2 regions of the Xanthobacter versatilis genome follow, and region 1 is predicted to be linked to the other one. Evidence: predicted binding sites of a transcription regulator. Region 1 holds the regulator's gene; the other holds the start of a gene.
What was found. The regulator LexA, encoded in region 1, represses DNA repair genes until DNA is damaged. The targets are predictions, from matches to a motif close to TGTTCNNNNTGTGTTCNG.
Positions count from the first base shown of each region.

Region 2: the regulator LexA is predicted to act here: its motif matches at 3,088-3,105, upstream of V5F66_RS17815 (ImuA family protein).

Region 1 is NZ_JBAFVB010000002.1:196,614-202,129, forward strand. Features, by position in the region: gene trpD (anthranilate phosphoribosyltransferase) at 1-698, shown strand, start outside; gene trpC (indole-3-glycerol phosphate synthase TrpC) at 695-1,486, shown strand; gene V5F66_RS04565 (DUF2147 domain-containing protein) at 1,564-1,983, shown strand; gene moaC (cyclic pyranopterin monophosphate synthase MoaC) at 2,111-2,599, shown strand; gene V5F66_RS04575 (molybdopterin molybdotransferase MoeA) at 2,673-3,878, shown strand; gene lexA (transcriptional repressor LexA) at 3,986-4,699, shown strand; gene V5F66_RS04585 (ComEC/Rec2 family competence protein) at 4,833-5,516, opposite strand, start outside.
Region 2 is NZ_JBAFVB010000010.1:69,736-75,251, forward strand. Features, by position in the region: gene V5F66_RS17800 (GMC family oxidoreductase) at 1-230, shown strand, start outside; gene V5F66_RS17805 (hypothetical protein) at 335-913, shown strand; gene V5F66_RS17810 (ATP-dependent nuclease) at 1,323-2,822, shown strand; gene V5F66_RS17815 (ImuA family protein) at 3,108-3,977, shown strand; gene V5F66_RS17820 (DinB/UmuC family translesion DNA polymerase) at 4,030-5,433, shown strand; gene V5F66_RS17825 (error-prone DNA polymerase) at 5,445-5,516, shown strand, end outside.

The DNA of each region.
Region 1 (5,516 bases):
GGGCGCTGTCCTCCAAGTCGGGGGCGGCGGACGTGCTGGCGGCGCTGGGCGTGCGCATCGACCTTGACCCGGCCGGCATCTCCCGCTGCATCGCGGAGGCCGGCATCGGCTTCATGTTCGCGCCCTCCCACCATCCGGCCATGAAGCATGTGGGACCGACGCGGGTGGAGATGGGCACGCGCACCATCTTCAACCTCTTGGGGCCGCTCTCCAATCCGGCCGGCGTCACCCGGCAGATGGTGGGCGTGTTCGCCAAGTCCTGGATCGTGCCGCTGGCAGAGGTGCTGCGGACGCTCGGGTCGCAAAAGGCCTTCGTGGTGCACGGGTCCGACGGGCTGGACGAGATTACCATCTCCGGCGGCACCGACATCGCCGTGCTGGACGAGGGCCGCATTCACACCTTCACCATCATGCCGGAGGACGTGGGCCTCAAGCGCCATCCGGCCGAGGACCTGAAGGGCGGCGACGCCGTGCATAATGCCAAGGCGCTTCGGACCGTGCTGGACGGAGCCGAGGGCGCCTATCGCGACGTGTCCCTGTTCAATGCCGCCGCTGCCCTGGTGGTGGCCGGCCGGGCCAAGGACCTGAAAGAGGGGGTCGAGATGGCACGGGTCAGCCTTGACACCGGCTCCGCCCGCGCGCGGCTGGAGCACCTCGTGGCCGTATCTGAGAAACTGGCGCCGGAGGCGGCCCAATGACCGATATTTTGAAGAAGATTGAAGCCTACAAGCGCGACGAGATTGCCGTCGCCAAGCATGCCCGTCCGCTGGGAGAGATCGAGGCGGCGGCCCGTGCCGCGCCGCGCGTGCGGCCGTTTGCCGGAGCCATCGCCGCGAGTCTGGCGGAAGGGCGCACCGCGCTCATTGCCGAGATCAAAAAGGCGAGCCCCTCCAAGGGCCTGATCCGGGCGGACTTCGATCCACCGGCGCTGGCCCGCGCCTACCAGCGCGGCGGCGCCACCTGCCTGTCCGTGCTCACCGACACTCCCTCCTTCCAGGGCGCGCCGGAATTCCTCGGCTCCGCGCGCGCGGCGGTCGACCTGCCGGTGCTGCGCAAGGACTTCATGTACGACACCTACCAGGTGGCGGAGGCCCGCGCCTGGGGGGCGGACTGCATCCTCATCATCATGGCCGGGGTGGACGACCTGCTCGCCCGTGACCTCGCTGATGCCGCCGCCGCTTATGGCATGGATGCCATCGTGGAGGTGCACGACGACGCCGAGCTGGAGCGGGCGCTGGACCTGCCGTGCCGGCTCATCGGCATCAACAACCGCAACCTGCGCACCTTCGAGACTTCGCTGGAAACCTCCGAGCGCCTCGCCCCCCGCGTGCCGAAAGACCGGATCGCCATCGGCGAGAGCGGCATCTTCACGCCGCAGGACGTGGCGCGGCTCGCGAAGGTTGGCATCGGCACCATCCTCGTAGGCGAGAGCCTGATGCGGCAGGAGGATGTCGCTTCCGCCACGTCCCAGCTCCTTGCGGTCTAGACTTGCCGTATACGTAAAGTTCCGCCTTAATGGGCATGACGGTTCCGCAAGTGGGCCGCACCCAAGGGAGGACTTTCATGAGATTGCGCCTGTTCGCCGGCATTGCCATTGCCGGCCTGTTCTGCGCCCCGGCCTTGGCCGCCGACCCTGTCGGCCTGTGGCAGACCCCCTCGCGGGGTGGCCAGGTGGAGATTTCCAAGTGCGGCGCCAGCCTGTGCGGCCGCCTTGTCTCCTCCGAGGGAATCAAGGCCGATCCCAACCTCAAGGACGTGAACAATGCCAACGCGTCCCTGCGCAGCCGTCCGGTGAAGGGTGTCACCATCCTTACCGGCTTCTCGGGCGGGCCGAAGGAATGGAGCGGCGGCAGCATCTATAATGCCGAGGACGGCAAGACCTATTCCGGCTCCATCACCCTCGATGGCGACGACACCCTGAAGCTGCGCGGCTGCGTGGTGGCGCCGCTCTGCAAGACGCAGACCTGGACCCGGCTGCGCTGACGCGCAGGCCGCTTTCACCTCGCGAACGCCCCGGCGATCTTCTGTCTGCCTTGCCAAGGTGGACAGGACCCGCCGCGGGCGCCATCTTCCGTCCCGCACGAAACGATTCCGGGACGCACCGACGGCCATGGCGAGCCTGACCCATATCGATGCCGAGGGCTCGGCCCGCATGGTGGACGTGTCCGACAAGGCCGCGACCGCCCGCGAGGCTGTGGCCGAGGGCCGCGTGGCCATGGCTCCGGCGACCCTTGAGCTCATCCTCTCCGGCAACGCCAAGAAGGGCGACGTGATGGGCGTCGCGCGCCTCGCAGGCATCATGGCCGCCAAGCGCACCCATGAGCTCATCCCCCTGTGCCACCCACTGATGCTCACCAAGGTGGAGGTGGAGGTCGTGCCCGATTCCGCCCTGCCGGGCCTTCATGTCACCGCGCGGGCCAAGACCACGGGCCAGACCGGCGTGGAGATGGAGGCGCTGACCGCGATCTCGGTGGCCTGCCTCACCATCTACGACATGGCCAAGGCGGCCGACCGTGGCATGCGCATTGAAGGGATCCGGCTTCTGGAGAAATCCGGCGGCGCCAGCGGGCATTTCCGCGCGGAACCGCCCACGGACTGAAGAGGCCGAACCACTGATGGAACCGAGCACGACAACGGGCGCCGGGAAGCCGGCGGGCAAGAAGGCGCCCCTCATGACCGTCGAGGAGGCCATAGGCCTCGTGACGGCCGGGGTATCGGCCCTGGGTGTCGAGCAGGTGCCCGTGGCGCTGGCAGATGGACGCGTGCTGGCGCAGGACCTGCCCGCCCGCCGCACCCAGCCGCCCGCCGACATGTCGGCCATGGACGGCTATGCGGTGCGCGGGAGCGACATCGCACAGACCCCTGCCCGCCTCACCGTGATCGGCGAATCGGCGGCCGGCCGGCCATTCGCGGGCGCCGTGGGGCCGGGCCAGGCGGTGCGCATCTTCACCGGCGCAGTGGTGCCGGAGGGCGCCGACACGGTGGTGATTCAGGAGAACACCAGCCGCGACGGCGATACCCTCACCACCACGGCCCCCACCGCCGCCCTGCGCAACGTGCGCAAGAAGGGCTGCGATTTCACCGCGGGCACGCCGGGCCTGTTGGCCGGGCGGCGGCTGACCGGCCGCGACGTGATGCTTGCCGCCGCTATGGATCATGCGGTCCTGCCGGTGGCGCGGCGCCCGCGCGTGGCGGTGCTGCAGACTGGCGACGAACTGGTGCTGCCCGGCACCGGCACCGGTCAGGACAGCGAGATCGTCGTTTCCAACGCCTTCGGCCTCGCCACCCTCGCCCGCCGCGCCGGCGCGGAGGTGACGGACCTCGGGCTGGTGCGGGATGACCTTGCCGCCATCCGTGCCGTGGTGGCGCAGGCGCTTTCGGGCGACTTCGATCTCGTCATCTCCTCCGGTGGCGCCTCGGTGGGCGACCATGATCTGATGGCGCCGGCGCTGCGCGCCGAGGGGGTGGAGCTGTTCGTGCACAAGATCGCCCTGCGCCCGGGCAAGCCGCTGATGTTCGGTGGCAAGGACGGCGTGCGGGTGCTCGGCCTGCCGGGCAATCCGGTCTCGTCCCACGTCTGCGCCATGGTATTTCTGGTGCCGTTGCTGCGCGCGCTTCAGGGCGACGCCATGCCTGGTCCCCTGACGGCGCCGGCGCGCCTCGCGGTGGACATCCCGGCCAACGACGTGCGCCGTGATTTCATGCGCGCCCGCATGGACCGCCACCCCGACGGAACGGTGCATGTGACGCCTTGCGCCTCCCAGGACAGCGCCATGCTGAGCGTTCTGGCCGCCGCCGACTGCCTGCTCATCCGCCCGCCCTTCGCGCCTGCCGCCACGGCCGGAGACCCTTGCGAGATCATTCCCTTCGATGATTGAGCGGTCTTAACCCTGCCTTCACCCCTTGCGGAACACAAAAGGAACAGATAGAAACCGTTCATGATTTGTTTCGCGGCGCACAGGCTGGCGCCAGCAGGGGGCGAGAGATGCTGACGCGCAAGCAATATGACCTGCTTCGCTTCATTCATGAGCGGCTGAAGGAGACCGGCGTGCCCCCCTCCTTCGACGAGATGAAGGAGGCGCTGGACCTGCGGTCCAAGTCCGGCATCCATCGCCTGATCACGGCACTGGAGGAGCGCGGTTTCATCCGCCGGCTGCCCAACCGGGCGCGCGCCCTCGAGGTGGTGCGCCTGCCGGACAGCGTCGCCCCCGGCCTCGCCACGCCCCGCTCCGCCAGTCGCGGCTTCTCTCCCTCGGTGATCGAAGGCAGCCTCGGCAAGGTGCGTCCGGCTGCGGATGATGACGAAGGCGCAGGCCAGGTGGTCACCGTTCCGGTTATGGGCCGGATTGCGGCGGGCTCGCCCATCTCCGCCATCCAGACCCGCAGCCACACCCTCAACATTCCGCCTGAGATGCTGGGCAGCGGCGAGCATTTCGCCCTGGAGGTGCGCGGCGACAGCATGATCGAGGCCGGCATCCTCGACGGTGACACGGTTCTCATCCGCAAGTGCGATACGGCGGACACCGGCGACATCATCGTGGCGCTCGTGGACGACGAGGAAGCCACGCTGAAGCGCCTGCGCAAGAAGGGCGCCTCCATCGCCCTCGAAGCCGCCAATCCCGCCTACGAGACACGCATCTTCGGGCCCGACCGGGTGCGCATCCAGGGCCGCCTCATCGGCCTCATGCGCCGCTATTGATTTTCGCTTCCTCCCCGGTGGGGAGGCCGCGACGGGGTGAGGGGCGTGGCGGTCACCATGCTCAACGGGACCGGCTCCTCTGGAGCGACGCTTCTCACCCCAGCTTTTTGAGCCGTCGATGCTTTTGGCCGCTTCACTCCGATGCGGCGTCGGCTTCCGGATCGTCCGTCGCCGGGCGCTGCGGGGCGGGCTCAGGTGGCAGGGGCGGCATCCAGGGGCGCTGGACGTTGGGCTTGCGGGTCGGCTCGATCTGCCAGTTCCCGCCGCTTGCCCCCTCGCTGCTTATTCCCTTACGGAAGTGATAGGCCAAAGTGCCGGTGCGCTGCAGCGTTTCAGGCGTCACCACCTGGGCCGGGCAGCGCCGGGGCGGCACATCCCGTGTGACGACGATGCGCGATTCCAGGCAGTCTGCCTCCAGGCTTTCCGCCCGCCGCGATACGGCGATGGTGCCGCCGCCCGGCAAGGGAGCGGTGCAGCCGAGGGGATCGCAGGTGAACAGCGCGGCAAGCCCTTCGGCACCCGCCTTTCGCATGTCACCCTCCCGCGTCATCCACTGCTCCACCACCAGCCGCTGGCTGCGCGCGCCGAGCACCGAGAGCCGCCCGTCGGGCCCGCGCACGGCCACCGTCTGGGCATCGGGTGCGATGAGAATGTCCGGGCGCGGCGGCGCGCCGGACATGAGCAGGGCGAGGGCGAACGGCACGATCGCGACGGCCGTGAGCCATCCGCGCAGCAGGCAAAGCGCCGTCAGGCCCAGGCTGAACAGCGCGAGCGTCGGCGGTCCGACCGGATCGACCCTGCCGTCGGCCCCTGGCAG
Region 2 (5,516 bases), on a different contig from region 1:
TGGAATTCGCCCGCCGCACCGGCCAGACCATCTACCACCCGGTGGGCACCTGCGCCATGGGCACGGGACCGGCGGCGGTGGTGGACCCGCGCCTCAAGGTCATCGGCCTTGAGGGCCTTCGCGTGGTGGATGCCTCGGTGATGCCAACCATCGTCTCCGCCAACACGGCGGCGGCGGTGATGATGATCGCCGAGAAGGCCGCCGACATGATCAGGGCCGACGCGCGGTAGGCGCCGCGCCCCCGCGCCCCTTGAGGCACAAGCCGCTGGAGGAGACCGCCTGCGCAATGGTATAAGAGCGTTTTAGCCCGTTCTCACCCATTGCGAACCGCTTCATGATTGCCACGCCGGCCCACGAGATCCCCCTGGACATCCGGCGCAAGGCGGTGGCTGTCCACGAGGCCGGGCATGCTCTGGTCGCCCTCCTCCACAAGCGCGACGTGACCGGCGCGGCCCTTCACCCGCCCCACGGCCTCAGCGGGGAAACCCGCTTCGCGGGCGCGGGCGAGCTGGTGCTGGACCTGAACGCCAAGGCCGACCGCCACTTCATCGAGGATGCCATCGTCATCCTCCTGGCCGGGCAGATCGCCGAGGCGCACTACTGGAAGCAGCTCGCCCCGCTCTACATCCCGCGCATCGATTCCCACCGCACCGACGACGCCGAGATCCAACAGCTGCGATCCCACTTCGCTTTGGGCCCAGAGCAGCAGGCCATGTTCATGGGCTATTGCACGGACAAGGCGAGCCGCATCGTCCTCCACCCCAACGCCCAGTCCGCCATCGCGGACATCGCGACGACGCTGGTCGACACCCTGTCCATCGGCCGGGCGGCATTGGACGAGATCCTCGCCCGGCATGATGTGGGGGAAGGGAGGCTGAAGTTTGCACAGCACCCTTGGGAGAGGCGGGTTTAGGGGGGAGGTAGTGCTTGGATCCGCCAGATGCGGCCGTTCGCTGAGATGGCAACCAATTTCTCCTTTGGGGTGGAAAACAGACCGGCCGTTTTGCGTAAGCCGTTTTAGTTACCTGCCATTGATCCAAATCGGCGGCGCCTCGGTCGTGGCAGAGGACTTGGCATTCCGGAGACGCAACCTCATGATGGCATAATATGAACTGGTGTCGCCGGAGATTTTGGATTGTAGTGAGAAGAGGTTTCAACGCTGGGCGGCTTACCACTGAGGACTCGTAGAATTTTAATATGGACGCTTTGAGACGCGAACAAAGGTGCCCAAGGGCGCAAGCCGGCGCAGATCGTTCTGGTGCTCCTGACAAAATTGCAGTTATGAGTGCTGTCTTGACTTGAAAATATCGTTTGGGGGACGGATGCCTGGCTCGATCGAAATCTGTAATCTGCGCAATATTCAGCGTTTAAGGTTCCCTATTCCCGATCGAGGCGTGTGGCTGCTGACCGGTGCCAATGGAGCAGGGAAGACCTCTTTGCTGGCATGCATTCGGCGGCTGGGTAATCGCAACGCCTTTCCCGTGCACTTCCCGTCGTCCCTGCGTTCCGATCGCCTCGACAACCACGCAACGGGAACTGTGACCTACGAAGTCAACGGATCCACAGTTGAGTACGCCTATCGGGGCAAGCGTTGGACCCCACGCCCCCGCAGCGCATCGCATATGTTCAAGAGCTTCGGCTATTCTTCGGTCACCTACATTGGTGCAACGGCAGATCGCATAACGCCGAGGCCCGAGGACTTCGAAACGCGACACATCAAAACCGTCGACAAGCAAATCATCGCCGCGGCCAACCAAATCTTCCAGACCCACAAATTCTTGAATCTGCGCTCGATCAATCTCTCCCGGGGCATCGGCAATGATGCCTTTGTGTTGTCCTTGGGCACGTCACCCCAGACCTATCACTCGGAAAAGCACTTCAGCCTTGGTGAGCTGTGCGTTCTAAAACTTCTGCGTTTGTTGAAGAACGTTGCGAACAACAGCATGATCATCGTTGACGAGCTGGAGATGGCCCTCCACCCGCGCGCGCAGGTGGAACTGCTGCGCTATCTGGAGCGGCAAGCCAAAGACAAATCGCTGACGGTGATCTTCTCGACCCACTCCGTTACCCTGCTCAAGACGATCGACCGCTCTCGAATCATCTATCTGGAGAAGCAGGACGACGGCGAGATCAGACCGATCGTGGGTTGCTTCCCGACATACGCGATTGGCAACATCGCATCGGACGAGGAGGCCCTTCCCGATATTATGCTATACGTGGAAGATCTCCTCGCCAGAGATGTCTTGAACTCGTTCTACGAGCTCTTCGTAAACGAGAAATACACCGACCCCACTCTTCGTCCATCGGCAAAGATCGTGCCCGTGGGAGGATTCAACGAAGTGATCGGATTCTTGGACCGCAATCGTTCCGTGCTTCCGGTTTCGGTCAAGCAAATGGCCGTGCTCGACAGTGACGTTTCAAGTGAGGTGATTTCGGCTTGGACAAAAGCGAACAATCATTCCAAGCTGGCCAAGTACGATGAGCTGAGGAAGCAGATCGCGTTTCTGCCGTTCACTCCCGAGGTTGGATTGATGGAGCTTGCGGCCGGAAATCCTGTGGCCTTCGAACAGAAGCTGCGCGAAAGATTTGGAGACAATCTGCTACAGGTAAGAAACATTATTTTGAAATACGACGCAACTCTGAAAGGAGCCCCCCAGAGGAAGGCTGCGAAAGTCATTGTCGAGGAGATGACGGAGTATCTGAAGACGCGCACCCAAGGAACAGACGAAGTGATCAGAGAGAAACTGTCTGGAGTGTTTGCCACATCGTCTTGGCCTACGCACAAAGCGAGCTTCATGACTCTGCTCGGCGGTCTCGTGTAGACCTTGCCGTTGCCCACTTCACCTTGTCATCGACACCCCCTGCACCAAGCGGTGATCGGCAGGCAATGGGTGGGCCGCTTATGGCAGGTCCATTCCAACCAGTTCCGACGAAAGTGCGGTGGTAGCTTTCGGGAGTCCGATCGCTACCTCTGAGTGTCCGGAATGGGGTCGCAAGCGGATATAAGGAGGAAAGCAGCCGAGTGGCTGCACTGGGTCACCCCATCCCCCTCCCCGTTGACATTCGCCCCCAACGGAGTCCTTTTATAAGAACAAAAGAGGAACATCATGCATGAGCGCGAAAGGATCGGGCGCGAGGGCATCGGGCGGCAGGGAAGCGATGGGGATGCCTTGGTCGCGTTGCGGCGGCGGGTGGAGGAGATCCAGCACGCAGGCACCCCGGCGGCAGGGGCGGCGCGGGGGCATATGGCCCTCGGCGCGCCGCTGGATGGGGCGCTGGGCGGGGGGCTCCCCCTCGGCGCGCTGCACGAGGTGTTTGCCTGCGACAAGGGCAATGGCGCCGCCGCCCTCGGCTTCGCCCTGGCCCTTGCCGCCGGCACACGGCGGCCGGTGGTGTGGGTGCGGCAGGACCTCGCCGCGCTGGAGGGCGGCGACCTCTACGGGCCGGGCTGCGCCGCCTTCGGGCTCGATCCGGCGCGGCTCATCGTGGTCCAGGGAGCGGATGCCACCGACACCCTCGCCGCCGCCGAGGAGGCACTGCGCCATGCCGTCCTCGGACTGGTGGTGGTGGAGCCCTGGGGCATGCCCGCCCGCCTCGACCTCACCGCCACGCGCCGCCTCGCGCTGAGGGCCGAGCGCTCGGGGGTGCCGGCCCTGCTGCTGCGTTCGGCGGCGGAGCCCGTGCCTTCTGCCGCCGCTACCCGCTGGCTGGCCTCGGCCGCCCCCTCCGGCGCGGCGGGAGCGCCGGCCTTCTGCCTCGGGCCGCCCGCCTTCGCTCTGGAGCTGGCCCGCAACCGGGCCGGGCCCACCGGCCGCTGGATTGTGGAATGGAATGCCCATGCCCGACGCTTCGCCCCGGCGCCTCGCCGCCCTGCTGCTGCCCCGCCTGTCCACCGACCGGCTGCATCGCAAGGCCCGGCACGCGCGGACGGCCCGGCCCCCGTGGTCGTCGGCTCCTTCGAGCGCCGCGCCGGATGAGGCGCCTCTCGCGGTGGTGCACACCCTCGCCAACGCCCGCCGCCTCCAGGCGGTGGACGCGGCGGCGGCGCGCCTCGGCCTCCATCCGGGCCTGACCTTGGCGGATGCGCAGGCTCGCGTGCCACAGCTTCAGGCGGTGGAGGCGGACCCGGCGGCGGACGGCGCGCTGCTGGCCGCCATCGCCTGCTGGTGCGAGCGCTGGACGCCGTTCGTGGCGCTCGCGCTGCCTTATGGCATCGTGCTCGACATCACCGGCTGCGCCCACCTGTTTGCCGGCGAAAAGGCCATGCTCGCCGCCATGGTGGCGCGCCTCACCGCCCAGGGCTTCGCGGTCCAGGGCGCGGTGGCCGGCACCGCGCGCGCGGCGCTGGCGCTGGCCCGCTGGCGCCCCGGCCTCGTGGCCGCGCCGGGGACGGAGGGGCAGGCCGTGGCCGGCCTGCCGGTGGCCGCGCTGGAGCTGGATCCGGAGGCCGAGCGCAGCCTCGCCTATCTCGGCCTTGCCACCATCGGCGACCTTTCGGGCAAGCCCCGAGCCGCGCTCGCCGCCCGCTTCGGCAGCCGGATCGTCTGCCGGCTGGAGGAGATCACCGGCGCGGCGGATGCCCCCATCTCCCCCCTCAATCCCCTGCCCGTCTACGTGGCCGAACGGCGCTTCGCCGAGCCCATGGGAGATGAGGACACCGCCCGCGCCGTGATCGCCGACCTCGCCCGCGAGCTGGCTGGCGTGCTGGAGCGGCACGGGGAAGGCGGGCGGCGCTTTGCGGCGGCCTTCTTCCGCAGCGACGGCGCCGTGCGGCGGGTGGAGGCGGGCACCGCCGCCCCTTTGCGCGATGCCGCGCGCCTCGCCGGCCTGTTCCGCGAGCGGCTCGCGGCGCTGGCCGATCCGCTGGACCCCGGCTTCGGCTATGACGTGATCCGCCTGTCGGTCACCGCCTGCGAGCAGCTTACCGCCACCCAGGCCGCCTTCGGCGCGCCGCCTGAGGAAGCCGCCCTGTCGGAGCTGGTGGACGTGCTGTCCGCCCGCCTCGGCCCGCGCCGGGTGATGTGCCTTCAGCCGCAGGACAGCCATGTGCCCGAGCGGGCGGCGGCGCGCGTGCCGGCACAGAAGGGCTGGGCCGTGGCGGGCCTCGCCGCCTGGCCCGCAGCGGCGGCGGAGGGCGCGCCCCTGCCCCGCCCGCCGGCCCTGTTCGCCCATCCCGAGCCGGTGGAGACCCTGGCCGAGGTGCCGGACGGCCCGCCTTTGCGCTTCCGCTGGCGGCGCATGCTGCACGAGGTGGTGCGCGCCGAGGGGCCGGAGCGCATCGCCGCCGAATGGTGGACCGGGTCGGAAGCGCTGACCCGCGATTATTTCCGCGTGGAGGACAAGGAAGGCCGCCGTTTCTGGCTCTATCGCGCCGGCACCTACGGGCGGGAGACATCGGAGCCGCGCTGGTTCCTGCACGGGCTGTTCCCGTGAGCACGTCGCCCATGACCACGCCTGCCATGAACGCCATCGCCCCGGCGCCGGCCTATGCGGAGCTTTGCGCCGCCTCCCATTTC